One region of the Agromyces sp. NPDC057865 genome, then DNA from elsewhere that is predicted to be linked to it. Evidence: predicted binding sites of a transcription regulator. Region 1 holds the regulator's gene; the other holds the start of a gene.
The links. Region 1 encodes HrcA, which represses chaperone genes, less so after heat shock. Its sites were predicted from a motif close to TTNGCACTCGNNNNNNNCGAGTGCNAA; they were not measured.

Region 1 (15,418 bases):
ATCCCGCCGCCCTCGACCGTTGCCTCGCCCTGCTCGGCATCGGCCGGATCGACCTCCTCGTCATCACGCACTGGGACGCCGACCATGCCGGTGGCGCGGCGGCCGTGGCCGGCCGGGTCGACACCGTGCTGCACGGGCCGCTCGACGGCGACCGCTCCGACCGCGTGCTCGAGCCGCTCGGCGACGCCGGTGCCGAATCGATCGAGGTCGTCGCCGGCGATCACGGCACGCTGGGCGACGCGTCGTGGCGGATCGAATGGCCGAGGCCGGATGCCGCGCCGGGCAACGACGCCAGCGTCGTGCTCGAGCTCGAGGCATCCGGCTATCGCGCGGTCTTCCTGGGCGACCTCGGCGAGGAGGCGCAGGCACGACTCCTGCGGTCGACCGAACTCGGCCGGGTCGACGTCGTGAAGGTCGCCCATCACGGCTCCGCCGACCAGAGCGCGCGGCTCTACGAGGAGCTCGGCGCCACGGTCGGGCTCATCGGCGTGGGCGCGGACAACGGCTACGGGCACCCGACCGCGCACCTGCTCGAGCTCCTCGGGGCATCCCGCACGACCGTCGTGCGCACCGACCGCTCGGGCACCTCGACCCTGACGGCCGACGGGGACGGCGGCTTCCGCCTCTGGTCCGAGAGCGGGGCCGTCGGTGCCCGCTCGTAGACTTGAGCGGAACGGGAGGTGCGGTGGCGGCACGTACAGGCACGTCGAGGGCAGGCTCGGCACGATCCGGGGCGCCGTCGCGTGCCAAGGTCGCGATCCCGCAGTTGGCATGGAACGAGGTGCGACCCGCCCCGATCGTGCTCATCTCCGGCCCCGAGAGCGTGCTCGCCGAGCGCGCGAGCGGCATGCTGCGCGACTTCCTCCGCTCCGAGGACCCGTCGCTCGAGGTGAGCGACCTCGAGGCCGACGGCTACCGCCGCGGCGAGCTCCTCACGCTCGCGAGTCCGTCGCTCTTCGGCGAGCCGCGCCTCATCCGCGTCGGTGCCGTCGAGCGGGCGAGCGACGACTTCCTCCTCGACGCCCTCGACTACCTCGAGCAGACCGCGGAGTCCACGACGCTCGTGCTCCGGCACGCGGGCGGGCAGCGCGGCAAGAAGCTCCTCGACGCCATCCGCGCGGGCACGGGCGGCGGCATCGAGATCGTGTGCGCCGAGCTGAAGCGCGAGACCGAGAAGCAGGACTTCGTGGTGGCCGAGTTCCGCGCGGCCGGGCGCAGCATCAACGCGCGGGCGCTCCGGTCGCTCGTCGCGGCGTTCAGCGACGACCTCGGCGAGCTGTCCGCGGCGTGCCGGCAGCTGATCGCGGATGCCCCGGGCGAGATCACCGAGCAGGTGGTCGCGCGCTACTACGGCGGGCGCGTCGAGACGAACGCGTTCGCGGTCGCCGACGCGGCGATCGCCGGACGTCACGGCGAGGCGCTGATCGCACTCCGGCACGCGCTCGACAGCGGCGCCGACCCGGTGCCGATCGTTGCCGCGTTCGCGATGAAGGTGCGCACGTTGGCGCGCGTCTCGGGCGTGCGCGGCGGCGGACCCCAGGTCGCATCCTCGCTCGGCCTGGCGCCGTGGCAGGTCGATCGCGCCCGTCGCGACCTCGCCGGCTGGACCGATGAGGGCCTCCAGCGCGCCATCAGCTCATTGGCCGCCGCGGATGCCGCGGTGAAGGGCGCCGAGCGCGATCCGGTGTTCGCGCTCGAACGCCTCATCGGCGTCATCTCCGCGCGCGGTCGCGACCTCGCCTGACCGTCGCGGCGTTCCGCCGGCGATGTCCCGGGGAACGAGTGCGCCCGGGAACGACGAAGGCCCCGCACGAGGTGCGGGGCCTTCATCAGGTGCGTGGTGCGTCAGAGCGCGGCAGCCTGCTTCGCGATCGCCGACTTGCGGTTCGCGGCCTGGTTCTGGTGGATGACGCCCTTGGAGACGGCCTTGTCGAGCTTGCGCGACGCGACGCGCACGGCGGCGGTCGCCTTGTCCTTGTCGCCGGCGGCGATCGCCTCGCGGGCGGCGCGGACGACGGTCTTCAGCTCGCTCTTGACGGCCTTGTTGCGCTCCTCGGCCTTGCGGTTGGTGCGGATGCGCTTGATCTGCGACTTGATGTTTGCCACGTGGTTCGTTCTTTCGTTCGTGTGCGGGTACCGGATGTGCCGCGCGCGGTAGAGGGGCCGACGCGGCGTCTCGTGCGGGGTGGGACCCACACGCAAGCCAACAGACAACGATACCAGTTCGTCCACGACGGCACCAAAGCGAGCGATGCCGGGTGACTCGGACCCCTCAGCGCCCGGGCGGGACGAACTGGCTGGCGGTGAACCGGCCGCCCTGCGGGTCCCGGATGACGGCGTCGCGCGTCCAGTCCGTGTCGATGGACGACAGCACGCGTCCGCCCAGTCGTTCGGCGGCGGCCGCGGTGTCGTCCCGGTCGGCCACGGTGAAGCTGATGTGCCACTGCGACGGCTCGTCGGCCGGCGGGGGAGCGAGCCACGCCATCGCGTCCTCGAACCCCTGCGGCGTCGCAACACCAGCCTGGCGTTCGCGGATGTGCGGGTCGACGGTCGCCGCGAGGTGGTCGCCGTAGCCGGGCGCCCGGATGAGCGTCGAGAAGCCGAGGTCGGCGAACTCCCAGCCGAACACCCGCGTGTAGAACGCGGGCTCGGCGGCATCCGTCGTCTGCAGGTACGCGAAGTTCCACGCTCCGGGCTCGTTCACGGCCTGGACGCCGGCGAGGGTCCCGGCCTCCCAGAGCCGGAAGGCCGCGCCGGCGGGATCGATCGCCATGACGGCGCGACCGGCCCGGCCCGCCTCGACCGGCCCCGTCCGGACCGTCCCGCCGGCGTCGACGATCCGCTGCGCGGCGGCCTCGGCGTCGGTGACGGCGACGTACGTGTTCCACGTCGGCGGCGCATCAGGCGACGCGTCGTGCGCCGCGAGCCCCGCAGCCTCCCGGCCGTCGTGCCGCGCCACCACGTAGGCCGCGTCGCCATGCGGACCCTCGGCGGACTCGAAGCTCCAGCCGAAGAGGCCCCCGTAGAACGCCATGGCCGCCGGGAGATCGGGTTGCTCGATATCGATCCATGAGGGTACGCCCTCGGGATACGTCCTCGTCTCGTGCATCGGATCACCTCGTCGTGCACGACCCTCGTCGAACTGATGCCCGACCGCAAGGGGTTGGCGGGCGTCGCGGAGGGCCTACCCGGCCGTCGCGGTGCGCCGGCGCGCCACCGACGCGCGCCGTTCGAGCTCGGCGACGGCCCCGAGCACCGCGGCGGTGAAGTCCTCGGGCCGGGCGAGGCTCACGAGGTGGGTCGCACCGGGCACCACGACGAGGCGCCCGTCGCGGGTGGCGCGCAGCATCCGCCGCTCCTCGATGCGGAAGTGGTCGAAGCGGCCGTTCACGAGCCACACGGGAACGTCGATACGGGCGAGTGCGTCCTCGGGGTCGAGCGTGCCGACCGCGCCGAGTGCGGGCGCCATCACGTCGAGCGCGACGCCGCCCGCGAGCACGTCGTCGACGCTCTCGCGGGGCAGGAAGACGCGCACCATCAGGTCGTTGAGCGCCCGCCCGCGGTCGGGCAGGCGGCCGATCGCGTCCGCGAGCCGCCGGTATCCCGCGAGCCCCGCACCGCGCGGCCTTGTGCCGCACGAGGCGGCGACGAGGCCGTCGATCCGGCCCGGATGCGTCGCCGCGTACTCGATGCCGAGGTAGCCGCCGAGGCTGAGCCCCACGAGGAGCCGCGGGGTGCGGCCGGACCCGCCAGGGCCCGCGCCGTCGCCGGCGTCGGCCTCGCCCGAGGCATCCGCGGGGAACGCGTCGTCGATCACCCGCATCGCGGCCTCGATCGAGAACGGCTCGTCCATCCGCGTACCGTGCCCGGGCAGGTCCACCGCGACCGCGTCGATGCCGCGGTGCTCGAGGGCCGCCAGCTGGCGGCGCCACATCGTCGCCGAGGTGCGGAGTCCGTGCACGAGCACGACGTGGGCGCGCGGCATCCGTCAGCCCGCCCTGATCGCCCCGAGCTCGCGGGCCCGGGCCACCGCGGCCGTGCGCGAGCCGACGCCGAGCTTCGTGAAGATGTGCACGAGGTGCGACTTCACGGTCGCCTCGCTGAGGAAGAGCGTGCGGCCGATGTCGCGGTTGGAGCGGCCCTCCGCGACGAGCGTGAGCACCTCCGCCTCGCGTGCGGTGAGGCTGTCGGCGGCTTCGCGCGAGGCGCGCAGTCGCGACGAGACGGCGGGCGCGAGCGCGGACTCGCCGGTCGCCGCCGCGCGGACGGCCGCGACGAGCTCGCCGGGCGGGGCATCCTTGAGCAGGTACCCGCTCGCGCCCGCCTCGATGGCGCCGAGGATGTCGGCGTCGGTGTCGTAGTTCGTCAGCACGAGCACGCGGGGCGCGGCGTCGTGCGAGCGGATGCGCCGGGTCGCCTCCGCGCCCTGCATCGCGCCGGGGAACTGCAGGTCCATGAGCACGAGGTCGACGTCGGATGCCGCGGCGAGCCGCACCGCGTCCTCAGCGGTCGCCGCCTCGCCGACCACCTCGAGGTCGGGTTCGGACTCGAGCATCGCCCGGATGCCCGCCCGGACCACGGGGTGGTCGTCGCCCAGCAGCAGCCGGATCATGCCGGCCCTGCCGGGATGCGCACGGACACCGCGGTGCCTTCGCCTGGCGCCGACTCGAGCTCGATCGACCCGCCCTGGCGCTCGGCGCGCTGGCGCATCGCCCGCAGGCCGAACGCGACGCCGTCGACTTCCTCGCGCTGGGCGGCCGCGGCGTCGAAGCCCACGCCGTCGTCGACGACGTCGAGCGCGACTTCGTCGCCGAGGTAGCTCAGCGTGAGCTCGGCGCGCGTCGCGTCCGCGTGGCGGAGCACGTTGGCGAGCGCGCCCTGCGCGATGCGCAGCAGCGTCGCGTCCACCGCCATGGGCAGCATCGTGGGCTCGCCGCTCGTGCGGAAGCTCACGCGCGTCGCCGACCCCGACTGCTCGGCCTGCTCGTTCACGGCCTCGGTGAGTCGTCCGAGCGCGGCGGGCAGGGTCTGCTCATCGAGCGAGGGCGGGGTGAGCTCGCGGATGAACCGGCGCGTCTCGCCGAGGTTCTCGGCCGCCGTCTCGCGGGCGAGCCGCAGCTTCTCGCGCGTCGGCTCGTCGTCGACGTCGCGCTCGGCGGCGTGCAGCAGCATCTGGATGCTCGAGAGCCCCTGCGCGACGGTGTCGTGGATCTCGCGGGCGATGCGCTCGCGCTCGGCGAGCGTGCCGGCCTCGCGGCTCGCGGCCGCGAGCTCCTCGCGGGTGGCGAGCAGGTCGAGGATGAGCGCCTGCCGGTCGCGGGTCTCCTGGGACATGGCGCGGTAGCCCAAGCCGATCACGATCGCGACCCCCGCGCTGATGAGGGGGCCGAGGATCGTGCCGACCGCGAGTCCGAGGTGGGTCGCCGCGCCCCAGACGGAGATGCCGAACGTGACGACGACGAGCGGCACGGCGACGACGGCCGGCAGCACGTGCAGCTCGATGAAGAAGAGGGGGAACGCGAGGAACGCGGCATCCGGGGTCAGGGCCGACAGGGCGACCCACAGTCCGAGCAGGGCGATGAGCCAGGCGATGCGCGCCCACATCGGGAAGTGCCGGTGGGCGGCGGCGACGCCCGCGGCGTACCAGGCGAGGAAGGCGATCGCGAGGACCGTGACGGGGACCTCGGCGGGCGCGTCGTCGAGCAGCGCCCGGACCACCACGAACAGCGTGAGGCCCGCGACGAGCACGTGGAGGCCGAGCCGGAGCGTCAGGAACACCGGGCGCAGGGCGGATGGCGCCACGCGCGCGTCGGGCACGTCGATCACGGTCATGGTGCTTCGAGCGTAATCCCGCCGCCTGCGGGCGGCATCCGTCGAAAGTGGGACCGCAAGCCATGGGTGAACGCGCGCTGCGAGCGAACGGAGCCCCGCGGCATCCGTGCGGGAGAGCGGTGCCGCGAGTCATGGGAGAATCGTCAGGATGTCTCCGAGAGCCTCTGACCCGCCGGTGCCCGCCGCCACCGATCCCGCGCTGATCCGCAACTTCTGCATCATCGCGCACATCGACCACGGCAAGTCGACGCTCGCGGACCGCATGCTGCAGATCACGGGCATCGTGTCCGACCGCGACATGCGCGCGCAGTACCTCGACCGCATGGACATCGAGCGCGAGCGCGGCATCACCATCAAGAGCCAGGCCGTGCGCATGCCCTGGGCCCTTCGACAGGCTGAGGGACCCGACGTCTCGTACGCGCTCAACATGATCGACACCCCAGGGCACGTCGACTTCAGCTACGAGGTCTCGCGGTCGCTCGCGGCGTGCGAGGGCGCGATCCTGCTCGTCGACGCGGCGCAGGGCATCGAGGCGCAGACGCTCGCGAACCTCTACCTCGCGCTCGAGAACGACCTCGAGATCATCCCCGTGCTCAACAAGATCGACCTCCCGGCCGCCGAGCCCGAGAAGTACGCGAGGGAGCTCGCCGACCTCATCGGCGGGTCGCCCGACGACGTGCTGCGCGTCTCGGGCAAGACCGGCATGGGCGTCGAGGACCTGCTCGACCGCGTCGTCGAGCGCATCCCGGCTCCGGTCGGCAACGCGGACGCCCCGGCCCGCGCGATGATCTTCGACTCCGTCTACGACAGCTACCGCGGCGTCGTCACGTACGTGCGCATGGTCGACGGCAAGCTCAACCCGCGCGAGCGCATCCAGATGATGTCGACGAAGGCGACCCACGAGATCCTCGAGATCGGCGTGAGCGCGCCCGAGCCCACGCCCACGAAGGGCCTCGGCGTCGGCGAGGTCGGCTACCTCATCACCGGCGTGAAGGACGTGCGCCAGTCGAAGGTCGGCGACACCGTGACGACGGCGGTCAAGTCCGCCACCGAGCCGCTCTCCGGCTACACCGAGCCGCTGCCGATGGTGTTCTCGGGGCTCTACCCGATCGACGGCAGCGACTACCCCGAGCTCCGCGAGGCGCTCGACAAGCTCAAGCTGTCGGATGCCGCGCTCGTCTACGAGCCCGAGACCTCGGTCGCCCTCGGCTTCGGGTTCCGCGCCGGCTTCCTCGGCCTCCTGCACCTCGAGATCGTGACCGAGCGCCTGCGGCGCGAGTTCGGGCTCGACATCATCAACACGGCGCCCTCGGTGGTCTACGAGGTGACGACGGAGGACAAGAAGAGCGTCACGGTGACCAACCCGAGCGAGTTCCCGACGGGCGGCAAGATCGCCGAGGTCCGCGAGCCCATGGTGAAGGCGGCCATCCTCGCTCCGAAGGACTACGTCGGCACGATCATGGAGCTCTGCCAGTCGCGCCGCGGCACGCTGCTCGGCATGGAGTACCTCGGCGAGGACCGCGTCGAGATCCGCTACAACATGCCGCTCGGCGAGATCGTGTTCGACTTCTTCGACCAGCTGAAGTCGAAGACCGCCGGCTACGCGAGCCTCGACTACGAGCCCTCGGGCGAGCAGGCCGCCGACCTCGTGAAGGTCGACATCCTGCTCCAGGGCGAGCAGGTCGACGCGTTCAGCGCCATCGTGCACCGCGACAAGGCCTACGCCTACGGCGTGCTCATGACCGGTCGCCTTCGCGAGCTCATCCCGCGCCAGCAGTTCGAGGTCCCGATCCAGGCCGCGATCGGCGCGCGCATCATCGCCCGCGAGTCCATCCGCGCGATGCGCAAGGACGTGCTCGCGAAGTGCTACGGCGGCGACATCACGCGTAAGCGCAAGCTCCTCGAGAAGCAGAAGGAGGGCAAGAAGCGCATGAAGATGGTCGGCCGCGTCGAGGTGCCCCAGGAGGCGTTCATCGCCGCGCTCTCGGGCGAGACCGAGTCCAAGGACGCCAAGAAGAAGTAGCGCAGGCGAGTTCCGTAGAATCGACGGATGACCCGACGCAGCACCTTCACCGACCAGTCGGTCACGTACGGCGCGATCGGCGCGACCCTGGCGCCCGATCTCCTGCGGTATCCGCCGACCGGCTACCGTCCCGCTGAGGACTCCGTGCGGCTCGGCAGCGGCGCCGATCGCTTCGAGCGGGCCGCCGAGGCGCTCATGACGTGGGGCATCCAGCGCGGTGCCGGCTTCGAGGTGGTCGACATCTCCGAGGGCACGGGCGCGCAGTACCCCGGCATCGTGTACGACGCCGAGGGCGCCCCGCTCGCCGACCAGCCCGCGCCGCGCACCGAGGACCGCTTCGGCGCCGACGGCACGCCGTACATCACGGCGGGCATGACCGCCACGCTGCGCCGCCGCGGCCGCATCGGGCACCGCGACACTCCCGTGCTCGTGGTCTACGTGATCGACGAGCCGCAGCGCATCGGCTTCGCCTACGGCACGACGGCCGACGGCCCCGAGAGCGGCGAGGAGTCGTTCATCCTCGAGCACCGCGAGGATGACGGCGTATGGCTCACGATCCGATCGATCCTCGGTGGTCGCGGCGGCGTGCGACGGCTCGGCGCAGGTCGCCAGCGGCGCAAGCGCCGCGAGCTCACGACGCGCGAACTGCGCGCGCTGCATCCCGCGTTCCCGAGCTGATCGTGGGCTCGGCCCTTCCGCTCGGCGAGCCGGCCCCGCTCGACGGGCTGCTGCCCGCGTCGGCCGCCGTCGGCGCCGCCGACCGGGCGTTCGGCGTGTACCTGCACGTCCCGTTCTGCCGGGTCCGCTGCGGGTACTGCGACTTCAACACGTACACGTCCGACGAGCTGCGCGGTGCGCGCCAGGCGGACTACGCCGACCACGCCATCGCCGAGGTCCGGATGTCACGACGTGTGCTCGAGGCATCCGGCGTGCCTGCCCGTGCCGCCTCGACCGTCTTCTTCGGCGGAGGCACCCCCACGCTGCTGCCGGCCGACGACCTCGTGCGCATGCTGGACGCGGTCCGTGACGAGTTCGGCCTCGAGGCGGATGCGGAGGTCACGACCGAGGCGAACCCCGACTCGGTGGGGCCCGAGGACCTCCGCCGGCTCGCCGACGGAGGCTTCACCCGCGTGTCGTTCGGCATGCAGTCCGCGGTGCCCCACGTGCTGGCGGCACTCGACCGCACGCACGATCCCGAGCGGATTCCCCTCGTGGTCGGCTGGGCCCGCGGCGCCGGGCTCGACGTGAGCCTCGACCTCATCTACGGCACGCCGGGGGAGTCGCTCGCGGACTGGCGACGGAGCGTCGAGGCGGTCGTGGCCGAGCGGCCCGACCATGTCAGCGCCTACGCCCTCATCGTGGAGCAGGGCACGAAGCTGGCGCGGCAGATCCGCCGCGGCGAGCTCGCCCAGCCCGACGACGACCTCGAGGCCGACATGTACGAGCTCGTCGACGACGTGCTCGGCGCGGCCGGCTACGAGTGGTACGAGGTGAGCAACTGGGCGACGACGCCCGAGCATCGCTCGCGCCACAACCTCGGGTACTGGCGCGGCGACGACTGGTGGGGCGTCGGTCCCGGCGCGCACAGCCACGTCGGCGGCGTGCGCTGGTGGAACGCGAAGCATCCGGCCGCGTACGCGGAGCGCGTGACGGCCGGGCTCTCGCCGGCGGTGGGGCGCGAGGTGCTCGACGAGCCGACCCGCGAGACCGAGCGGGTGCTGCTGCTCACGCGGATCCGCGAGGGCATCGACCTCCCGTCGCTGCACGCCGGCGGGCGCCACGCGGTCGCCGGGCTCATCGCCGACGACCTCGTCGACGCGAGAGCCGCCCTCGGCGGGCGGCTGACGCTCACCCGTCGAGGACGGCTGCTGGCGGACGCGGTGGTCCGGAGGCTGCTCGACGCCTGAGGCCGGCCGAAGCCGACCGACAGGCCGTAGCTCAGCCCTTCAGCGGGAACAGCATGCGCGCGAGGATCACGAGCATGACGAGGAACCCGACGACGAGCGCGAGCCACGACCACGCCCAGCCGACGGTGAAGCTCAGCACGATGAAGAGGGCGAACGCGGCCGTCCAGAGCACGGCCGTGTAGATGCCGAAGCGGGCCGCGGCCGCGGGATCGCTGCTGAACCGGTCCTCGAAGTCGGCGGATTGCGCCAGGACCCACGGCTTGTGCCGGTTCGTCTTCGTCGCGCCGAGGTAGGAGAGCAGCGCGATGCCGCCGACGACCGCGGCCGCCGCAAGCACCAGCCAGGCGACGGCGACGCCCTGCACGACGAGCCAGCCGACGCCGAGGCCCGCGAGGATGAGGCCGACCCCGACGCCGAACCCGACCGCGCGTCGCACCGGCAGCGGGAAGCTCGACGTCGTCTCCTGGCGCAGCGCGTCGGCGGTGACCCAGCCGAGCGGCAGCGCCACGGCGGCTACGGCCGCGACCAGCAGGCCGAGGGAGGCGGTGAGCACCCCGAAGCCGTCGAGCACGAGCACGACGAGGCCGGCGAGTGCGACGAGGCAGAGCAGCACCGTGCGCACGACGAAGGCGGGCCGCGGCCGGACCCGGCGGGCGAGGTGCTCCGCGAGGCGCGAGCGGGCGCCGGTCTCGGGAGCGTCGACCCCCTGCGTCTCGGCGATGAGTGCGCCGAGGTCGCCGAGCTCGTCGAACGCCTGTCGCGCGGCCTGTTCGGGGGAGCGGCCGTCGACCATGAGCTCGTCGGCCCGGACGGCGAGGTTGGCGCGGATCTCCTCCTTGAGGTCCTGCAGGTCGGGCGTCATCTTGACGCCCGCGAACGCCTCGTCGAGGAGGCGGTGGACGGAGCCGCCGGCGGCTCGGTGGAACGGTTCGGTGGTCATGAGGGGTGCCTTTCGGAGGTGCCGCGCGCATCGGCGCGCAGGTCGAGGAGGGAGTCGATGATGTCGCGGGTCGCGACCCACGCGGCGAGGTTGCGGTCGTAGACGGCGCGACCAGCGTCGGTGATGCGGTAGTACTTGCGGCGCCCGCCCTGGCTCTCGTCGCCCCAGTACGCCTCGGCGAGCCCCTCCTTGAGGAGCCGCCGGTACACGGCGTAGAGCGTGGCCTCCTTGATCTCGTAGCGGCCGCCCGTCTGGTCGCGGATGGTCTTGTAGATCTCGAGGCCGTAGCGGTCGCGCCCGCGGAGCACGCCGAGCACGATCGTGTCGGTGTGCCCGCGCAGCAGGTCGGCGGCGAACGCGTCGTCGGCGCCCATGGCGGGTTGCTTGGTCATGACGAGTACTGTATCTGACACAGTACTTGACGTGCAAGTGTTCGGGATGCTGCGGTCTCCCGTTGCTGGCCGGAGCCGACATCGTTCGCGGCGCATGCAGGAAGAATCGGAAGTCCGCCGGCGTGTCGAGTCTCGCCGCGCCGCGTACGGACGGGTTCTTCCTGCATTCGGATGTGATGGGAGCGACGGCGGCCGCCGCGGCGGGATCGAATTGAACCGCGGCGGATCGGATTGAACTGGGGAACCCCGTCCGCCACGCGGCATCCGCTCGCTCTGGCGACGGCGCGCGCGGACAACGCGAAAGCCCGCCCCGACGGTGCGTGCGCACCGTGGGCGGGCTTTCGTGCGGTGGAGACCGGCGACCGACGCCGGCGGCCGTCAGCTCACGAACTTGATCGAGAGCGGGTAGGTGTAGAGCTGGCCCTGGTTGGCCTTGATGGCCGCGATGATGCTGAAGACGATCTTCACGATCTCGATGGCGATCACGAGCAGGATGCCGATGAAGAGGAAGATCAGGATGTAGCTCACCACGAGCGCGATCGCGATCGTGATCTGGAAGTTGAGCGCGGTCGCGGTGTGGTGGCGCACGAACGGGCCCTTGTCCTTGAGGACGAGGTAGCCGATGAGCGCGGGCACGAAGTAGAAGAAGATGCCGCCCACGTTGATGAGCGTCGCCCACAGCTTCTCGTCTGCCGGGCTGAGCTGCTGTGGAGTCTGACCCCCGTACGGCTCCTGCGGCGGAGGCGGACCCTGCGGCGGCTGCCCGGGAGGCGGCGGCGGGGGCCCCTGCGAGGGCGGGGGCGGCGGCGGTGGGCTCTGGGGCGGCGGGGGAGGCGGGGGCGTGTCGGACATGCGCTGACTCCTTCTTCGGGGCCTCTGAGCGAGACTCTGTCGATTCTCATGCTGGCACAGCGACGCCCGCCGCGGGAGTAGGCACTCCCGCGGCGGGCGTAACGTTGCGACGCCTGCGCGCTACTTGATGAGGCGGATCGCGAAGGGGTAGCGGTAGTGCTTGCCGTCCTTCGCCTGCAGGAAGGCGATGATCGAGAACACGACGCCCACGATCCACACCGCCCAGACGAGGATCGCGCCGATGAACACGATCACGAGGATCCACGAGATCAGGTAGCCGAAGATGAGCGTGATCTGGAAGTTCAGCGCCTCCTTCGCCTCGGTGTTCGTGAAGGAGCCGCGGTCCTTGAAGACCAGCCAGATGATGAGCGACGGCAGGATGCCGAGGACGCCGCCGAGGTGGGCGAACGAGCCCCACTGGACGTCCTGCTCGGGGGTGAGCGGTGCGGCGCCCGACGGGGCCGAAGCCGGCTGCTGGGGCGGAGGCGGCGGGACGTTCGGATCAGGAGACTGCGCGTTGGGGTCCGTCATTGCGTGCCTTTCGGGGGTTCAGGGGTGAACCGCGGGCTGCGAGCAGGGAGGATCGCAGCCGGGGTGACTCGCGGAGTACCCATACGGTATCGCCGCGCCCGACGGTCGGCAACGGCCGGGTCGCAGCATGTCGCGATAGGATTGGCACTCAGGAAGAACGAGTGCTAAGCGGTGAGGGAAGCGAGGAACATGGTCTCCGAACGCGGTCTCGAGGTGCTCCGCGCCATCGTGCAGGACTACGTCGCGTCGCGTGAGCCGGTGGGTTCGAAGACCATCGTGGAGCGACACGCGTTCGGCGTCTCCGCGGCGACGATCCGCAACGACATGGCCCTCCTCGAGGAGGAGGAGCTCATCGCGGCACCCCACACCTCGTCGGGTCGCATCCCGACCGACAAGGGTTACCGCGTCTTCGTCGACCAGCTCAGCGATGTTCGGCCGCTCACCCGGGCGCAGCGCCAGGCGATCGAGACCTTCCTCGGCGAGTCGAGCGACCTCGACGAGCTCCTCGCCCGAACGGTGCGGCTGATCGCGTCGCTCACCAAGCAGCTCGCCGTCGTGCAGTACCCGAGCTTCGGCAGCGCCCGCGTGCGGCACGTCGAGCTCGTCTCGCTGGCGCCCGCACGCGTGCTGTGCATCCTCATCGCCGATTCCGGCCAGGTCGAGCAGCGGCTCGTCGAGCTCGAGCAGCCCGTCGACGAGGAGACCCTCGCAGGGCTGCGAGTGCGGCTCAACGAGATCGCCGGCGGGCACACGATGGCGGATGCCGCGGTGGCGCTCTCGGGCGCGATCCCCGATGCCGACCGGCGTCACACGCTCGTGCTGCACACCCTCGCCGCGACCCTCGCCGAGCAGGCCCGAGTGCAGCGCAGCGACCGGCTCGTCGTCGCCGGCGCCGCCAACCTCGTGCGCACCGAGCAGGACTTCGCCGGGTCGATCCTCGACGTCATCGAGGCGATCGAGGAACAGGTCGTGCTGCTGAAGCTCTTCGGCGAGATGTCGGGCGACGAGCACGCGGTCGCCGTGCGCATCGGCCGTGAGAACGCCTCGTTCGGCCTCGGCGAGACCTCGATCGTCTCCAGCGCGTTCGAGATCCCGGGCCGCGACGTGTCGCGCCTCGGCGTCGTGGGTCCCACGCGCATGGACTACACCACCAGCATGGCGGCCGTGCGAGCCGTCGCCCGCTATCTCTCCCGCACCCTCGGCGAGAGCTGACTCCCGCTGCCGACCCACCCGCTCGGCATCCGGCAATCGAAAGGACACGCCCTCCGTGGCAGACCACTACGAGGTCCTCGGCGTCTCACGCGACGCCACCCCCGACGAGATCAAGAAGGCCTACCGTCGACTCGCGCGCGAACTCCACCCCGACGTCAATCCCGGCGCCGAGGCATCCGAGCGCTTCAAGCAGGTCACGCACGCGTACGACGTGCTCTCCGACCCGAAGCAGCGCCAGCAGTACGACCTGGGCGGCCGGGGCGGCTTCGGCGGCGACCAGGGCTTCGGCGGATTCGGCGACATCTTCGAGACGTTCTTCGGTGCCGGGCAGCAGAGCCGCGGACCCCGCTCGCGGCGCGAACGCGGCCAGGACGCCCTTATCCGCGTCGAGGTCGGCCTCGACGAGGTGATCTTCGGCACGCACCGCGACATCGAGGTCGACACGGCCGTCACGTGCGAGACGTGCCACGGCTCGTGCTGCCAGCCCGGCACGGCCCCGGTCACGTGCGACATCTGCCACGGCACCGGCTCGATCCAGCGCTCGGTGCGCTCGCTGCTCGGCAACGTCATGACGTCGAGCCCCTGCGGCACCTGCCGCGGCTACGGCACGATCATCGCCACTCCGTGCGTCACGTGCCAGGGCCAGGGCCGCGTGCGCGCACGTCGCACGGTGCCCGTCGACATCCCCGCGGGCGTCGACACCGGCGTGCGGCTGCAGATGCCGGGCTCCGGCGAGGCCGGCCCCGCCGGCGGCCCGAACGGCGACCTCTACCTCGAGATCAAGGTGAAGAACCACGAGGTTTTCAGCCGCAACGGCGACGACCTGCTCTGCACGCTCGAGGTCGCGATGACCGATGCGATCCTCGGCACGACGACCTCGATCCCGGCGCTCGACGGCGATGTCGAGGTCGAGCTGCACCCCGGACTCCAGAGCGGCGAGGTCCTCACCGTGAAGGACCGCGGCGTGACGAAGCTCCGCGGCTCCGGCCGCGGCGACCTCCGCATCGGCGTGCAGGTGCACACGCCCACGAAGCTCTCGTCGAAGGAGCGCGACCTCATCCACCAGTTCGCCTCGTCGAAGAAGCCGCAGAAGCCCGAGCTCACGCACTTCCAGCAGGGGCTGTTCGCGCGCCTGCGCGATCGGTTCCTGGGCTGACGGATGCCGCGATGAGCCACCTCTACCTCGACGAGTCGCTCGACCTCGCCGCCGCCGCGCCCGGCTCTCTCGTAGAGCTCGCGGGCGACGAGGCGCGCCATGCGGTCACCGTCTCGCGCGTGCGGGCGGGGGAGCGCATCGCGATCGGCGACGGCCGCGGCACGCTCGTGCACGGCGTGGTCGCGTCGACCGGACCGCGCGAGCTCGCGCTCGAGGTCGACGAGGTGGTCGTCGAGCCGGCGGCCTCGCCGCGTCTCATCCTCGTGCAGGCCCTCGCGAAGGGCGACCGCGACGAGCTCGCGGTGCAGGCCGCGACCGAGCTCGGCGTCGACGCGATCGTGCCGTGGCAGGCCGCGCGCTCGGTGTCGCGCTGGGAGGGCCCGAAGGCCGAGAAGGGGCGCCAGCGCTGGGCGACGATCGTGCGCGAGGCCGTGAAGCAGTCGATCCGATCGTGGGTGCCGCCCGTCGCGCCGGTCACCGCGACCGCCGGCCTGGCCGCGCAACTGGACGGCAGCCGGATGCTGCTGCTCGAGCCGACGGCGACGACCGCGCTCACCGAGCTCGAGTCCGACG
Region 2 (15,418 bases), on a different contig from region 1:
GTGAAGGCCGTCGCACTGGCGCTGCGCGAGGTGCCCGAGGCGAACGCGATCTTCCTCGGCGACGCCATCCGCAGGTTCGACGGGGTCGACGTGGCGATCGCCGTGGCACTCGACGACGGGCTCATCGCGCCCGTCCTCCGCGACGTCGACCGGATGCCGCTCGCCGACCTCGCCCGCGCGACGCGCGACCTCGCCGACCGCGCCCGCTCGGGGCACCTGCGTCCGGCCGAGCTCTCCGGCGGGGCGTTCTCGGTCTCCAACCTCGGCATGTACGGCACGACGGAGTTCACGGCGATCATCGACCCGCCGCGCTCGGGCATCCTCGCGGTGGGGGCTGCGACGCCGCGACCCGTCGTCGTCGACGGCGCGCTCGTCGCCGCGACCGTCATGACCGTGACGCTCTCGGCCGATCACCGCGTGCTCGACGGCGCGGTCGGCGCGCGCTGGCTCGCGGCCTTCACGGCGCTGGTGGAGCATCCCCTGCGGCTGCTGGTGTGACGGCGCTGCGCCAAGCCAAGCCAAGCCAAGCCAAGCCAAGCCAAGCCGGGCCGGGCCGCGCCGCGGACCGCCGCCGTCGCGCCCGGCTCAGACCTTGAGGCGCCAGTCCTCCTCGTCATCGGGATCGACGACGGCGATGGCCGAGGTCTCGGGCGCGACCAGGTCGAGCGTCGCCGTCGACCCCGTCGGCGGCCCGATGACCGTCGCCTCGTCGCGCCGATGCCGCAGCACGGTGTTGACGTAGGAGGAGACCGCCTCGGCGAGCGGGATGTCGTGCCCCGCCTGCTGCGCCATGAACCAGCGGTGCTCGAGCAGCTGGTGGAACACCTCGGCGGGCTCGAGCTTGCCGCGGAGCTCGACCGGGATCGCGCGCACGACCGGCTCGAAGACGCGCATGAGCCACTCGTGCGCGACCATCTCCTCGTCGAGGTCGGCCTTGCCGTACGCCGCGCGGTAGGAGTCGAGGTCGTTGAGCAGACGGCGGGCCTGGTTCTCGCCGGCGTCGAGACCGGTGAGCCGCAGGAGGCGCCGCTGGTGGTGCCCGGCGTCGACGACCTTCGGCTGGATCCGCACGGTCGTCCCCGTGTCGTCGGTGCGGATCGCGAGCTCCTCGATGTCGAACCCGAGGTCGTTGAGCCGGTTGACCCGCTCGTTGATGCGCCACCGCTCCGCCGTCGAGAACGACTCCGAGCCGGTGAGCTCTTTCCAGAGGCTGCGGTACGCCTCGACGATGCCGTTCGAGATGCGCACCGGGTCGAGCTCGTCGGCCACGCGGCCGCCCGCCTCGAGGTCGAGCAGCTCGCCGGCGATGTTCACGCGCGCGATCTCGAGGTCGTTCTCGCGCTGGCCGTTCGAGAGGCCGCCCTCGTAGAGCTTCCCGGTCTCGGCGTCGACGAGGTACGCCGCGAAGGCGCCGGCGTCGCGACGGAACAGCGTGTTCGAGAGCGACACGTCGCCCCAGAAGAACCCGACGATGTGCAGGCGCACGAGGAGCACCGCGAGGGCGTCCACGAGGCGCGTCGCCGTGTCGGGGCGCAGCGTCTGCGAGAAGAGCGCACGATAGGGGAGGGAGAAGCGCAGGTGCCGGGTGACGAGCACGGGCTTCAGCTCCTCGGCCTCGGCGTCCGTGCGGTTGGTGATGACGGCAACCGGGTCGACGCACGGGATCTCGAGCCGCTGCAGCATCCGCAGCATCTCGTACTCGCCCTTGGCCATCTCGGCCGTGGTCTCCTTGATCGCCACGACGTGCCCCGCCAGGTGGGCGAAGCGCACGAGGTGCCGGGAGATGCCCTTGGGCAGCGCGGCGATCGTGTCGTTCGGCCACGACTCCAGGGGAAGATCCCACGGCAGGTCGAGCAGGGCGGGGTCGGCCATGGCCGACGTGATCGAAAGTGAACCGCTCATCGTCGTTCAGCGTAGCCGGGCGGCACGGATGCCGCAGGCACGGCGATGGCGCGGAAACGGCGATGCCGGCCGGGGCGAACCCCGGCCGGCATCATCGGATGTCGCGTCGTGGACGTCAGGCCACGACCGGCTTCTTGCTGAGGCGCTCGCCCGTCTCCGAGTCGAAGATGTGGACGTGGTTCGGCGTGGCGGTGAGGTAGACGCGCTCGCCGGCGTTCGGGTGGTTGCGGCCGTCGACGCGCGCGACGATGTCGGTGCGCTTGCCCTCGACGGTCGAGTGGCCGTAGAGGTAGCCGTCGGCGCCGAGCTCCTCGACGAGGTCGACGTCGACCGCGAGGCCTTCACCCTCGTGGGGCGAGACGGTGATGTCCTCGGGACGCACGCCGATCGTGGCGACCTTGCCGCTCGACTCGGCGAGCGTCTCGCGGTCGACCGGCACGGTCGCGGTGCCGAACTTGATGCCGTCGTCGACCAGGTCCGCGTGGAACAGGTTCATGGCCGGCGAGCCGATGAAGCCGGCGACGAACACGTTCTGCGGCTGCTCGTAGAGGTCGCGCGGGGTGCCCACCTGCTGGAGGACGCCGTCCTTGAGGACCGCGATGCGGTCGCCCATGGTGAGGGCCTCGGTCTGGTCGTGGGTGACGTAGACCGTGGTGACACCGAGGCGGCGCTGGAGCGACGCGATCTGGGTGCGGGTCTGCACGCGGAGCTTGGCGTCGAGGTTCGACAGCGGCTCGTCCATGAGGAACACCTGCGGCTGGCGCACGATCGCGCGGCCCATGGCGACGCGCTGGCGCTGGCCGCCCGAGAGCGCCTTCGGCTTGCGGCTGAGGTACGGCTCGAGGTCGAGCAGCTTCGCGGCCTCGAGGACCCGAGCGGCACGCTCCTCCTTGCCGACGCCCGCGATCTTGAGCGCGAAGCCCATGTTCTCGGCGACGGTCATGTGGGGGTACAGCGCGTAGTTCTGGAAGACCATGGCGATGTCGCGGTCCTTCGGCGGCACGTCGGTGACGTTGCGGTCGCCGATGAAGATGTTGCCCTCGTTCACCTCTTCGAGGCCCGCGAGCATGCGGAGCGAGGTGGACTTGCCACAACCGGAGGGGCCGACGAGGACGAGGAACTCGCCGTCTGCGATGTCGAGGTCGAGCTTGTCGACCGCGGGGCGGGTGCCACCGGGATAGAGCCGGGTGGCCTTGTCGAACGTGACCGTTGCCATGGTTCTGCTTCTCCTTCACCGGCAGGTACGTGCCGGACGATCCGTAGTGAATGGATGAGTGCGTCGCCGTCGACGCCCGCTCAGTATCGCATACGCGAAAGCGGGGTCCGAATCGGGGTCGGCACGCCCGGCTCCAGTGGTCGCGCGGAGGCGCCGCGGGACGTGGGGCGTTCTCCCATGTCGGACGCGGCCCGCACGCGGCATCCGCTTGGGTGATTCCCAGACACGCTTCCTACTATCGTGGGTGCGTTCGCATGCATTCGCGCGCGCCCACACAGCGACCGGAGTTGACCATCTGATGACCTACGGCGGATCCAATCAGCCACGCCAGACCCGTAACGAACGCAGGGACGCGGCCCGGGAGAAGGCCCGGATCCTCCGGGAGGAGCAGAAGAAGCGGGAGCGTCGCAACAAGGTCCTCATCCAGGGCGGCATCATCGTCGCGGTCATCGCCATCGCCGCACTCGTCGGCACCCTGATCTTCCAGAGCGTGAAGCCCGCCGGCCCCGGCCCGCAGAACATGGCGAGCGACGGCATCGTGCTCACCGCCGGCGAGGACGGCGGCATCGTGGCCGTCGAGACGCCCGCGCTCAAGGCCGGCGAGGACCCCACGCCGACTGTTCCCGACGAGAGCGGCGAGGTCGCCAACATCGTCATGTACATCGACTACCTGTGCCCGTTCTGCGGCCAGTTCGAGGCGACGAACTCGGATTCGATCCGCACCATGGTCGAGTCGGGGGCCGCCACCCTCGAGGTCCACCCCATCGCGATCCTCACGAACAAGTCGGCCGGCACGCAGTACTCGCTGCGCGCGGCCAACGCCGCGGCGTGCGTCGCGAACTCGTCGCCCGACTCGTTCTTCGACTTCAACGCGATCCTCTTCGAGAACCAGCCCGAGGAGGGCACGTCGGGCCTCACCAACGAGGAGCTGAAGTCGCTCGCCGGCGACGCCGGCGTCTCGAGCCAGTCGACCATCGAGCAGTGCATCGACGACGTGCAGTTCAAGTCGTGGGTGCAGGATGCCACGAACCGCGCGCTCACCGAGCCGATCCCGAACACCGACCCCGAGCTGCCCTCGGTCACGGGCACCCCGACGGTGCTCGTGAACGGCCAGCAGTACGGCGGCTCGCTCGAGGACCCGCAGGAGTTCCAGGCGTTCGTCCTCCAGGCCACGAGCGCGACGTTCAACGACTCCGAGTCGACCCCGACGCCCACGCCGACGCCCTCGCAGCAGTAGGGCGCCGTCGGCTTCACCGACTGCATCACCGAAGGCCCGGCACCGTGCCGGGCCTTCGTGCTGTCGATAGGATGTCGGGAAGGCATCGCGCCCTCGCCGGCTTGGCGCAATTGGTAGCGCACCGCTCTTGTAAAGCGGTGGTTGCGGGTTCGAGTCCCGCAGCCGGCTCTTGACCGAGAATCCCAGCACGGATGCCGCGGCCACGGCCGCCCCGTCCGAGCACCAGCACCGCCATGCCCACGTGGAGCGCACCCGCCTCCCGATGTGGCTCGCGATCGTCTTCGCGCTCGCCTGCGGCGCCCTGACCGCGCTGCAGTCGCGCATCAACGGGCAGCTCGCGCACGCGATCGACGACCCCTACACCGCCGCGGCGATCTCGTTCGGCAGCGGGCTCGTGATCCTGCTCGTCGTGCTCGCCGCGTGGCGGCCGGGTCGCCAGGGCTTCGGCCGGGTGGCGCAGGCCCTGCGCGAGCGGCGGCTCGCGTGGTGGATGGTGCTCGGCGGCCTCGCCGGCGCGTGGTTCGTGATCACGCAGGGGCTCTCGGCGGGCGTGGTCGGCGTCGCCCTCTTCACCGTGGCGATCGTGGCGGGCCAGACGCTCGGCGGCATCGTGTTCGACCTCGTCGGACTCGGTCCGGGCGGGCGCCGCCCGCTCACGCCGAACCGCGTGATCGGCGCAGTGCTCGCCCTCGCCGCGATCGGCTGGACGGTGTCGGCGCAGCTCGCGCACGACGTGCCCATCCTGCTCATGCTCCTGCCGTTCGTCGCCGGCATCGGCGCGGCCTGGCAGCAGGCGGTCAACGGCCGGGTGCGCAGCGCCGCCGAGAGCGCGCTGACGGCCACCGTCTTCAACTTCGGCGTGGGCACCTCGGCGCTCGTCGTGGTCATGCTCGTGCACGCGGCATCCGCCGGCTGGCCCGAGGCGATGCCGACCGAGTGGTGGCTGTACGCGGGCGGGGCTATCGGCTGTGTCTTCATCGCCGGCCAGGCCGTGCTCGTGCGCATCGTCGGCGTGCTGGTGCTCGCCCTGTGCGGCGTCGCCGGCCAGCTCGCGGCTGCCCTGTCGCTCGACCTGCTCCTGCCCACGGCCGGCCGGCCTGTGGACTTCGCCACCATCGGCGGCACGGTGCTCGCGCTCGTCGCGGTCGTCATCGCGAGCGTCGGCTGGACGCGTCGCCGGCACGCGATCCCGCCGACGCCGCGCACGGGCGCGATCCCCGTCGTCGCGCCCGACGGCACCCCGCCGAAGCACGCCGGGTCGGAGCCCGGGTCGGAGCCCGCCGAGGCCGATCGCGCCTAGTCGAGCACCGTGAGGCGGCTCGCCGCGATGCGATCGGTGCGGCGCTCGCCGCGGCGCCCCTCGGGCAGGCCTCCGACGTAGAGCCAGCCGAGCAGGTGCTCGTTCGCGGCGAGGCCGTGCACCTCGGCGACGAGCGGATGCCGCGTGTACGGGCCCGTTCGCCACATCACGCCCCAGCCGGCCTCGTCGAGCAGCAGGCTCAGCAGGTGGGCGACGCCGGCCGCCGATGCTTCCTGCTCCCACACGGGGACCTTCTCGTGGTCGGGGACCGTCACCGCGACGACCCCGAGCAGGAGCGGCGCCCGGAGCGGCTTGCCCGCGAGCTTCGCCGCCGCGTCGCCCTCCGCACCCGCCGCCGCCGCGAGCGCGGCACCGAGCCGCTCCCGCGCGGCGCCGCGCAGCGCGACGATGCGCCACGGTCGAAGCGACGCGTGATCGGCGACGCGCGACGCCGCCTCGAGCAGCTCGAGCAGGGCCGCGTCGTCGGGTGCGGCATCCGTCACCTTCGAGGCGGAACGCCTGGCGAGCGCCGCCTCGAGCGCCGAGGTCATGCCGAGGACTCCGGCGTGAAGTCGAGGGCGATCGAGTTCATGCAGTACCGGTCGCCCGTGGGCGTGCCGAAGCCGTCGGGGAACACGTGGCCGAGGTGCGAGCCGCAGTTCGCGCAGCGCACCTCGGTGCGCGTCATGCCGAGGGAGGTGTCCTCGATGAGCTCGACGGCCTCGGGTCGCACGGACTCGTAGAAGCTCGGCCAGCCGCAGCCCGAGTCGAACTTCGTGCCGCTCTTGAACAGCTCGGCGCCGCACGCCGCGCAGGCGTAGACGCCGGCGCGCTCCTCGTCGAGGAGCTCGCCCGTCCACGGACGCTCGGTCGCCGCCTGGCGCAGCACCGCGTACTGCTCGCCGGCGAGCTCGGCGCGCCACTCCTCGTCGGTCTTCTCCACGCGATACGCCACGGGGCGCTCCTTCCGATCTGCTGCCGTGATGGCCGGCATCCATGCTCGCAGGTCTTCCTGCAAGCGGGTGCAACGCCCGGCGGATGCCCCGTGTTCCGCGCACGGGCGACGCACACGCCGCGACGCTCGGCCGACACTCGGCGTCCGGTCCCTAGGATGTGCTGCAGGCGGCGACCGCCCGCCGGGGACGGGAGGACGCATGACCGCCGAGCGCGTGCCCGCCCGCGACGACGGCGGGACCGGCCTCGACGACCGCGCGAGGCGCGTGCTCGCGTTCGAGGGCCGGGCGTGGCAGCAGGCCGGCCTCAAGGCGGAGGCGATCCGCGAGGAGTTCGGGATCTCGGCCGCCCGTTACTATCGGATCCTCGGCGAGCTCATCGATTCGCCTGCAGCGCTCCGGCACGACCCCATGCTGATCAAGCGCCTGCAGCGGATGCGCGAGGCACGCGCGGCGACGCGCGCGCGTCGCTCGCTCTCGATCGGCCGACCGCTCGACTGAGCACGGCCCCCGACCCCCGACGACTGGACCCCATGGCGCAGAAGTTCCCCCGCGATCGATTCGACTCCATCCCGCACGGCATCGAGCGGGTGGGGGCCCACCGTGCTCCGGCGCGGCGTGGTGCGCGCTGGGTGGCGTTCGGCTGGGCCGCGCTCGCGACCGTCGTGCTCGTCGCCGTGGGGATCGGCGCCGTGATCGTGTTCAACGACCGACTGAACTTCGGCGACACCGGGGTGGCCACGCCCACGCCGACGCCCGTCGCCACGGTCGCTCCGACCGTCGCGCCCGACATCCCGGTCACCGTCCTCAACGGCACCACGACGAGCGGTCTGGCCGCGCGCGCCGCGGAGACGCTGACGGCCGCCGGCATCCCGGTCGGCACGACCGCGAACGCGAGCGAGCAGGACCTCGAGGAGACGGTCGTCTACTACGCGACGGCCGACCTCGAAGGTGCGGCGCGAGGCGTCGCCGCCGCGATCCCCGAGGCGGACGTGCGCCTCGACGCGAAGTTCGCCGAGGTGGGCACTCCGCTCGTGCTCGTGGTGGGATCCGACTACGCAGCCGCCACCGGCGGTTGATCGCGACCGAATCGTTGCCATTCTGCGACATTTCCTTGCGTCCGGCCTCTTGTGCCGCGACGTCACGTCGTTAGTATCTGGAATTGGTCGCTCTATCCCGTGTGAAACGCCCGGTGCCGAACGAGGTGCCTCGTCAGCACGAACGAGGGGGCCCGGTACAGGCGACAGGCACGTGCTGATCGACACACGGCAACATGGGAGCAACGCATGGCGAACGGAACCGTCAAGTGGTTCAACGCTGAAAAGGGATACGGGTTCATCACGGTCGACGGGGGCCAGGACGTGTTCGTCCACTACTCCGCGATCGACATGGCGGGCTACAAGGTCCTCGAAGAGGGCCAGCAGGTCGTCTTCGAGGTCGGCACGGGCGCCAAGGGTCCGCAGGCCGAGGCCGTCCGCCCCGCCTGATCCCCACGAGCTTGAACGCGCCGCCGGTTCGCCGGCGGCGCGTTCGTGCATCCCTAGGCGGATGCCGCGCACACCCGTGTGCCCGGTTCTGGGGGTGCGCGGGGCCCATCGATCGGTGCGCCGGACCTCCCCGGGGGTACTCCCGCATGGTTAGCATGGCGCCATGGCACGGCGTGCCCGCCCGGTCCTGGGGCGCAGGGGTGTGCCGCTGGTCGCGATCGCGGCATCGGCACTGCTCCTCTGCGCCTGCGACGCGGGCTCCGTCGACCTGATCCTGCCGACCCCGACGCCCACGCATGAGGCGCGTCCCGCGGTCGACGCCGTGCCGATCGGGATCGCGTTCGCCCCGCTGCGCGGCACCCCGGCGGACGCCGCGGCGCTGCGGCACCCGTCGCTCGCCGCGAAGATCGACAACCACTGGGACGCACGCCCGCAGATCGCGCTCAACCGCACCGACCTCGTCTACGAGGAGCTCGTCGAGGGCGGGCTGACCCGGTACCTCGCGGTGTGGCACTCCGACGTGCCCGACGAGGTCGGCCCCGTTCGATCGGTACGCCCGATGGACCCGCTCATCGCCGCCCCGCTCGGCGGCATCATCGCGTACTCGGGCGGGCAGCAGTACTTCGTCGACCTGATGCATTCGACGCCGCTGCTCAACCTCGTCGGCGACGAGGACGATGGCACCTACTTCGATCGCGCCGACGATCGGGAGATTCCGCACGACATGATCCTCGCCGCGGCCGCCGCCGTCGCCGCGAACGCCGGGCTCGCCCCGCCGCCCGTGCAGTTCGCCTACGGCACGGCCGACCCGCTCGCCGCCCCCGCGCTCGCCGCGACGCCGACGTCGCGCATCGACCTCGTGTTCTCGGAGACGAGCAGCCCGTCGTGGGAGTGGGATCCGACGACCTCCGTGTGGCTGCGCTCGCAGGAGGGCACGCCCGACCTCGAGGCGTCGGGCGACCGCATCAAGGCGACGAACGTCGTCACCCTGCGCGTCGCGATCGAGTGGCCCTATGAAGAGGTGCCGTTCACCGCGCTCACCGGCACCGGGGAGGCGTGGGTGTCGACCGCCGGGCGGACCGCACACGGCACGTGGACGAAGCCCGACGCCGACGCGAGGATCACGCTCACGGCCGACGACGGCTCGACGCTCCGGCTCGCGCCGGGCAACACCTGGATCGAACTCGTTCCGAACGAGGGCTCCGCCGCCTTCGCGCCCTGATCGAGCGACGGATGCCGCGACGCCGCGTCGCGCCGGGCGACCGCGCCGTCACGCGCAGGGCGAACACGGCGCCGACGGCACCGCGCGGCATCCGTGCTCGCTTGCACTCGTGGCGGTCGAGTGCCAGAATCGTCTTTAGCACTCACGCGATTCGAGTGCTAAACCCCAAGATTCTTGGACGTCCGGGAAGGGACGAGAGACACACATGGCAAAGATCATTGCTTTCAACGAGGAGGCCCGCCGCGGTCTCGAGCGTGGCCTCAACACGCTCGCCGACGCGGTCAAGGTGACCCTCGGCCCGCGCGGTCGCAACGTCGTGCTCGAGAAGAAGTGGGGCGCTCCCACCATCACGAACGACGGCGTGTCGATCGCCAAGGAGATCGAGCTCGACGACCCGTACGAGAAGATCGGCGCCGAGCTCGTCAAGGAGGTCGCGAAGAAGACCGACGACGTCGCCGGTGACGGCACCACGACCTCGGTCGTGCTCGCCCAGGCGCTCGTGCGCGAGGGCCTTCGCAACGTGGCCGCCGGCGCAGACCCCATCTCGCTGAAGCGCGGCATCGAGAAGGCCGTCACGGCCGTCTCCGAGGAGCTCCTCGCCGCCGCCAAGGAGGTCGAGACCAAGGAGGAGATCGCCGCCACCGCGTCCATCTCGGCCGCCGACCCCCAGATCGGCGAGATCATCGCCGAGGCGATCGACAAGGTCGGCAAGGAGGGCGTCGTCACCGTCGAGGAGTCGAACACCTTCGGCACCGAGCTCGAGCTCACCGAGGGCATGCGCTTCGACAAGGGCTACCTGTCGGCGTACTTCGTCACCGACCCCGAGCGCCAGGAGGCGGTCTTCGAGGACCCCTACATCCTGATCGTCAACAGCAAGGTCTCGAACATCAAGGACCTGCTGCCCATCGTCGACAAGGTGATCCAGACCGGCAAGCAGCTGCTCATCATCGCCGAGGACGTCGACGGCGAGGCGCTCGCGACCCTGATCGTGAACAAGATCCGCGGCATCTTCAAGTCGGTCGCCGTCAAGGCCCCCGGCTTCGGCGACCGTCGCAAGGCGCAGCTCCAGGACATCGCGATCCTCACCGGCGGCCAGGTCATCTCCGAGGAGGTCGGCCTCAAGCTCGAGAACGTCACCCTCGACCTGCTCGGCCAGGCGCGCAAGGTCGTCATCACCAAGGACGAGACGACCATCGTCGAGGGCGCGGGCGACCCCGAGCAGATCGCCGGCCGCGTGGCCCAGATCCGCTCGGAGATCGAGAACACCGACTCCGACTACGACCGCGAGAAGCTCCAGGAGCGCCTCGCGAAGCTCGCCGGCGGCGTGGCCGTCATCAAGGCGGGCGCGGCCACCGAGGTCGAGCTCAAGGAGCGCAAGCACCGCATCGAGGACGCCGTCCGCAACGCGAAGGCCGCCGTCGAGGAGGGCATCGTCGCCGGTGGTGGCGTGGCCCTCATCCAGGCCGGCCAGAAGGCATTCGCCAACCTCGAGCTCGTGGGCGACGAGGCGACCGGTGCCAACATCGTGAAGGTCGCCATCGAGGCGCCGCTCAAGCAGATCGCCCTCAACGCGGGCCTCGAGCCGGGCGTCGTCGCGGCGAAGGTCGCGGAGCTCCCCGCGGGTCATGGCCTCAACGCCGCGACCGGCGAGTACGGCGACCTCGTCGCCCAGGGCATCATCGACCCCGCCAAGGTGACCCGCTCGGCGCTGCAGAACGCCGCGTCGATCGCCGGCCTCTTCCTCACGACCGAGGCCGTCGTCGCCGACAAGCCCGAGAAGAACCCGGCTCCGGTCGGCGACCCGACGGGCGGCATGGACTTCTGACCTGAAGGTTGAGGCTTCGCAGAAGGCTCAACCGAAAGGTCGGGGTTGAGTAGGCCCGCGAAGCGAGCCGTATCGAAACCCAGTCCGCACACCTCAGGGCCTCGTGCCCGAACGCGATGGGCGTCTCCTCCGGGAGGCGCCCATCGTCGTGTTCGGGGCGCGGCCGTCGTCCCACGTGCGGACCCCCTTTCCCCGTGTCGCGGCCGCGTACCCATGGGGGACACCTGCACGCCGACGGCCCAAGCAGCCAGCACCCCCAGAACTGGCGGCAGTGCGAGCGTCGGCGCCGGTCTAGCATCGTCCTGAGCGCACGCCCGACCCGAACCCCGAGCACGAGATCGCCGTCTCTCGGAGTCGGACGCCCGTTCCCTGGGGTATACCGATGAGTTTCTCGATCGCGACCGCGAAGGCCGACATCACGCCTGCGGCCGGCGTCAACCCGTACATGGGCGGATACGGGGTACAGGGCCCCCTCCGCGTCGTGACGAGCAACACCCCGCAGCTGCATCCGCTCTGGGCGCGCTGCATCGTCCTCTGGGAGGACAGCTCCCCGCACGTGATCGTTTCGCTCGACATCCTGGGGATCCCCCGCAGCATGCACCAGGCGCTCCGGCCGCGACTCATCGCGCTCGCGAGCTGGACCTCGGCCGACATCGTGTTGGTGGCGAGCCACACGCACAACGGGCCCGCCGTCGGCGACATGCTCGACCCGTTCATCGCCTACGACATCAGCAATCGCGATCAGATCGAGGCCTACACGAGCTGGTTGCAGGACCGCGTCGTCACGCTCGTGAAGGACACGCTCGCCGCGTCACGCACCACGGTCACGCTGGACTACCGCGTGGGTTTCGCCGGGTTCGCCTTCAATCGAGTCGGCCTGCCGACGGTCGAGACGGCCGTCCCGATGATCACGGCGCGGGCGTCGAACGGATCGCGCCGCGCGATCATCTACAGCTACGGATGCCACCCGGTGAGCGCCGGATGGCAGGAGGAGTGGGACGGCGACTGGCCCGCTGAGGCCAGCGACATCATCGAGGACGACGCGGGCGCGTTCGCGCTCTTCCTCCCCGGGCCCGCCGGCGACCAGGATCCGGCGGGGGACCGCGGGTGGGACCTCCGCAACGAGCACGGTGCGACGATCGGCAACCTCGTCGTGAGCGCGTCCGGATCGGCCGGTCGCGCGCTCACCGGTCCGATGCGGACGCAGTTCCGTGAGGTGTCCCTGCCGCTCGACATCGTGGCCACACCTGCCAACCTCGCCGCCGTGCGCGCCGCTTTCGTGACGCGCATGCAGAATCCCGACGGTCAGCCCGCGTGGTACCAGCGTCACGCCGAATCCATGATCACGCGGATCGACAGCGGGACGTACGCCACGAGCATCCCCAACCCATCGCAGGTGTGGCGGTTCGGCGGGAGCCCCCAGCTCAAGATGGCGTTCGTGGGCGGCGAGCTGGTCAGCGGCTACGCCGCATATTTCCGCAATCGGCAGGGTGGATCGAACGCGCTCTTCATCGGCGGCTACGCCAACGAGACGTCGTGCTACGTCCCGGCGAACAACTTCCTGCCCCCGCTCGCGCCGTCGTTCGGCAGCTACGAGGGCGGCTGGGACCCCGACTACCCCGGCATCGCGGGCGGAAGCATGGTCGTGTACCCGCAGATCGCGCATTTCCGCGCCGGATCCTCCGGGGTCGAGAGCGCCGTCATCGGGGCGCTGACGGAGCAGCTCGCCTGAGCCGCCCTGCCGGATCCGGTCAGGCGGTCGCCTCGAGCCATGCGGCGAACGCGCGCGCCTGCGGCGCCTGCGGGGCGAGGGCGAGCGAGCCGGCGACGATCCCGCGACCGAGCTGGCGCAGCTTCGCATCCAGGTTCGCCGGCGGGATGCGCGTGCTGGCCGCGAGCACGGTGAGGTAGGTGGTCTCGCGATCCGCGACCGGACCGTCGACCGACTCGACCACGTCGACGATCGCGGACTCCTCGGCCGTCAGCCGGAACTCGGTCGCGCCGACGTAGCTGACGGTGCAGTCCGTCACGGCGAGGTAGTACGGCGCGGCCCAGACTTCTTCGAGCCGGGCGAGCGGCGCGAGGTCGGGGACGGGCGTCTTGACCGCGAACCGGTAGCGCGGTTCGGCGGGAGCCGCGGCCTTCGCCGTCCGTACGCGTGTTGGCAGAGCGGTCGCCGGCTCGGCTCGGGAGGTCGTGGCGATTCCGACGGACAGCACGGCGGCCGCCCCCAGGCCCAGGAGTGCGCGCCGACTGATCATCGTGGCGTCGGCATCGAGTCGTCGAGGCTTCATGAGATCACCGTCATTCCACCCCAACCGGTGCCGATGAGGCGCACCGTCCGCCATCCGCCGGCGCCGTTGCCAGGGTAGAGCAGCAACTGCCCGGAGCCGTCGCGTGCGACCACGTCCCGGTTCCCGTCGCCGTCGACGTCGCCGGGCCCGAGGATCGCCGTCATGACGTTCCAGCCGCTGCCGATCGTGCGCGAGGCCTTCCATCCGCCGGTGCCGTTGCCGGGGTAGAGGAGCAGCGCGCCGCCCGAGTTGCGTGCGATGACGTCTGGGCTGCCGTCGCCATCGAAGTCGCCGGGCCCGAACACGGACGTCATGACGTTCCAGCCGGTGCCGACCTGTCGCGCGGTGCCGAGCCCGCCGGTGCCGTTGCCCGGGTAGAGCATCAGGTTCCCCGCCGCGTCGCGGGCGAGCAGGTCGCGCTTGCCGTCGCCGTCCCAGTCACCGGGGCTGAAGATCATCGACAGCCCGCCCCAGCCGGTCGCGATGACCTCGGCTGCGCCGATGCCGCCGGCGCCGTCGCCGCGATGCAGCCGGAGCTCGCCGTTCGTGGCGCGGGCCAGCACGTCGGGACGAGCGTCACCGGTCCAGTCGCCGACCGCGATGACGGCGTTCACGCCGGTCCAGCCGCTGGCGATCTGGCCCCACCCGAGCCATCCGCCCGTTCCGTTCCCGCGGTACAGCCAGAGCTGGCCCGAGGAGTTCAACGCGAGCAGGTCGATCCTGCCGTCGCCGTCGTAGTCGTGCGGTTCGGTGGAGGTCGGCTTCGGTCGCACGACGTACGCCTGGGAGACCACGGTCGACGGGTTCCCCGCGGTGTCGATGGCGAGGAATCGCAGCGTGACGTTGGCGTTCAGGACGATCGGCGACGTGTACCGCGTCGAGGACGCCGTCGGCGTGCTGCCGTCGGTCGTGTAGTAGATGCTGGCCGGTTCGTCGGCCGACAGGGTCACCTGCTGGCCGACGTCGTACGTGCCGGCGCCGGGAGTGGCGCTCACGACGGGTGCGCGCGTGTCGGGCACGACGAACTGGAAGCCGCGCGTCGCCGTCGCCGTGTTGCCCACGGCGCTGCGCGCCTCGACGGTGAAGGTGTGGGCGCCGGCCGTCAGCCCGGTGTAGCTCTTCGGCGACGTGCATGCCTCGAACGCCTGCGAATCGATGCGGCAGCGGAAGGTGACACCCTGCGCCGAGCCTGCGTTGAATTCGAACGTCGCCGTGCTGGTCATCGTCTGCCCGTCGGCGGCCGGCGCCGTGATGACCGGCGACGGCGCCGCGAGGTCGACCGTGAAGGTCGAGGTGCGTGCGGGACCGACGTTGCCCGCCGCGTCGGTCGCGATGATCCGCAGCACGTGCTGGCCCGCCGTGGTGAACGTCAGGGTCTGCCCCGTCGTGCAGACGGTGCCGGCGACGGACTCGGCGGCGTCGATGGCGCAGCGCAGGACCGCGCCCGCCTCGGCGACCACATCGAGGGCGACCGTCTTGCCGATGGTCGAGCCGTTGGCCGGCACGCGGATCTCGGGCGCCGCAGGTGCGGTCGCGTCGACGGTGAAGGCGCGTTCGACGGGAGTCCCCACGGCTCCGACGCGCACGCCGAAGCGGTGCGGCCCGTCGGCGAGCGCGGGCGATGCCGTGACGACGCCCGGCGAGCAGGAGGTCCAGTTGACGTTGTCGAAGGCGCACTGCAGCGGCACCTGACCGGCGACGGCGATCGTGAACGACGGGGTGGCGTCGTTCGTGACGGCCGGGTTGGGCGACGGCGTGCCGTCGGCGTTCGTGGGACCGGAGACGATCGTCGGCAGCAGCTCGCCGAGCTCCCACACGGTTCCCTTGGCGGTCTGGACCGGGTTCGCCAGAAGGCCCGGGTCGTCGGCCACGAGGGCGAGGTCGCGCCGCAGCGCGAGGCCGCCGATCCGGCTGTACCCGGTCGCCCAGTTCGCCTCGACCTGTCCGGTCTTCGTCATCACGCGGGTGACGGTGTCCGTGCC

Region 2: a site for HrcA is predicted at 9,453-9,479, ahead of groL (chaperonin GroEL). Genes of this name have one in related genera too.

What each region holds. Positions count from the first base shown of each region.
Region 1 is NZ_JBHVMJ010000002.1:151,047-166,464, forward strand. It holds gene ACFVN5_RS08335 (ComEC/Rec2 family competence protein) at 1-662, shown strand, start outside; gene holA (DNA polymerase III subunit delta) at 686-1,744, shown strand; gene rpsT (30S ribosomal protein S20) at 1,846-2,106, opposite strand; gene ACFVN5_RS08350 (VOC family protein) at 2,273-3,109, opposite strand; gene ACFVN5_RS08355 (alpha/beta fold hydrolase) at 3,185-3,985, opposite strand; gene ACFVN5_RS08360 (response regulator) at 3,989-4,612, opposite strand; gene ACFVN5_RS08365 (sensor histidine kinase) at 4,609-5,832, opposite strand; gene lepA (translation elongation factor 4) at 5,981-7,855, shown strand; gene ACFVN5_RS08375 (DUF1990 family protein) at 7,883-8,533, shown strand; gene hemW (radical SAM family heme chaperone HemW) at 8,536-9,762, shown strand; gene ACFVN5_RS08385 (permease prefix domain 1-containing protein) at 9,794-10,702, opposite strand; gene ACFVN5_RS08390 (PadR family transcriptional regulator) at 10,699-11,094, opposite strand; gene ACFVN5_RS08395 (DUF4870 domain-containing protein) at 11,473-11,946, opposite strand; gene ACFVN5_RS08400 (DUF4870 domain-containing protein) at 12,067-12,477, opposite strand; gene hrcA (heat-inducible transcriptional repressor HrcA) at 12,667-13,689, shown strand; gene dnaJ (molecular chaperone DnaJ) at 13,745-14,845, shown strand; gene ACFVN5_RS08415 (16S rRNA (uracil(1498)-N(3))-methyltransferase) at 14,857-15,418, shown strand, end outside.
Region 2 is NZ_JBHVMJ010000001.1:1,510,601-1,526,018, forward strand. It holds gene ACFVN5_RS07165 (dihydrolipoamide acetyltransferase family protein) at 1-498, shown strand, start outside; gene ACFVN5_RS07170 (DUF4032 domain-containing protein) at 586-1,902, opposite strand; gene ACFVN5_RS07175 (ABC transporter ATP-binding protein) at 2,018-3,118, opposite strand; gene ACFVN5_RS07180 (DsbA family protein) at 3,417-4,355, shown strand; tRNA gene ACFVN5_RS07185 (tRNA-Thr) at 4,451-4,523, shown strand; gene ACFVN5_RS07190 (DMT family transporter) at 4,525-5,655, shown strand; gene ACFVN5_RS07195 (nitroreductase family protein) at 5,652-6,206, opposite strand; gene msrB (peptide-methionine (R)-S-oxide reductase MsrB) at 6,203-6,610, opposite strand; gene ACFVN5_RS07205 (DUF3263 domain-containing protein) at 6,810-7,109, shown strand; gene ACFVN5_RS07210 (LytR C-terminal domain-containing protein) at 7,142-7,687, shown strand; gene ACFVN5_RS07215 (cold-shock protein) at 7,895-8,095, shown strand; gene ACFVN5_RS07220 (DUF3048 domain-containing protein) at 8,259-9,317, shown strand; gene groL (chaperonin GroEL) at 9,523-11,142, shown strand; gene ACFVN5_RS07230 (hypothetical protein) at 11,525-12,874, shown strand; gene ACFVN5_RS07235 (hypothetical protein) at 12,894-13,436, opposite strand; gene ACFVN5_RS07240 (FG-GAP-like repeat-containing protein) at 13,433-15,418, opposite strand, start outside.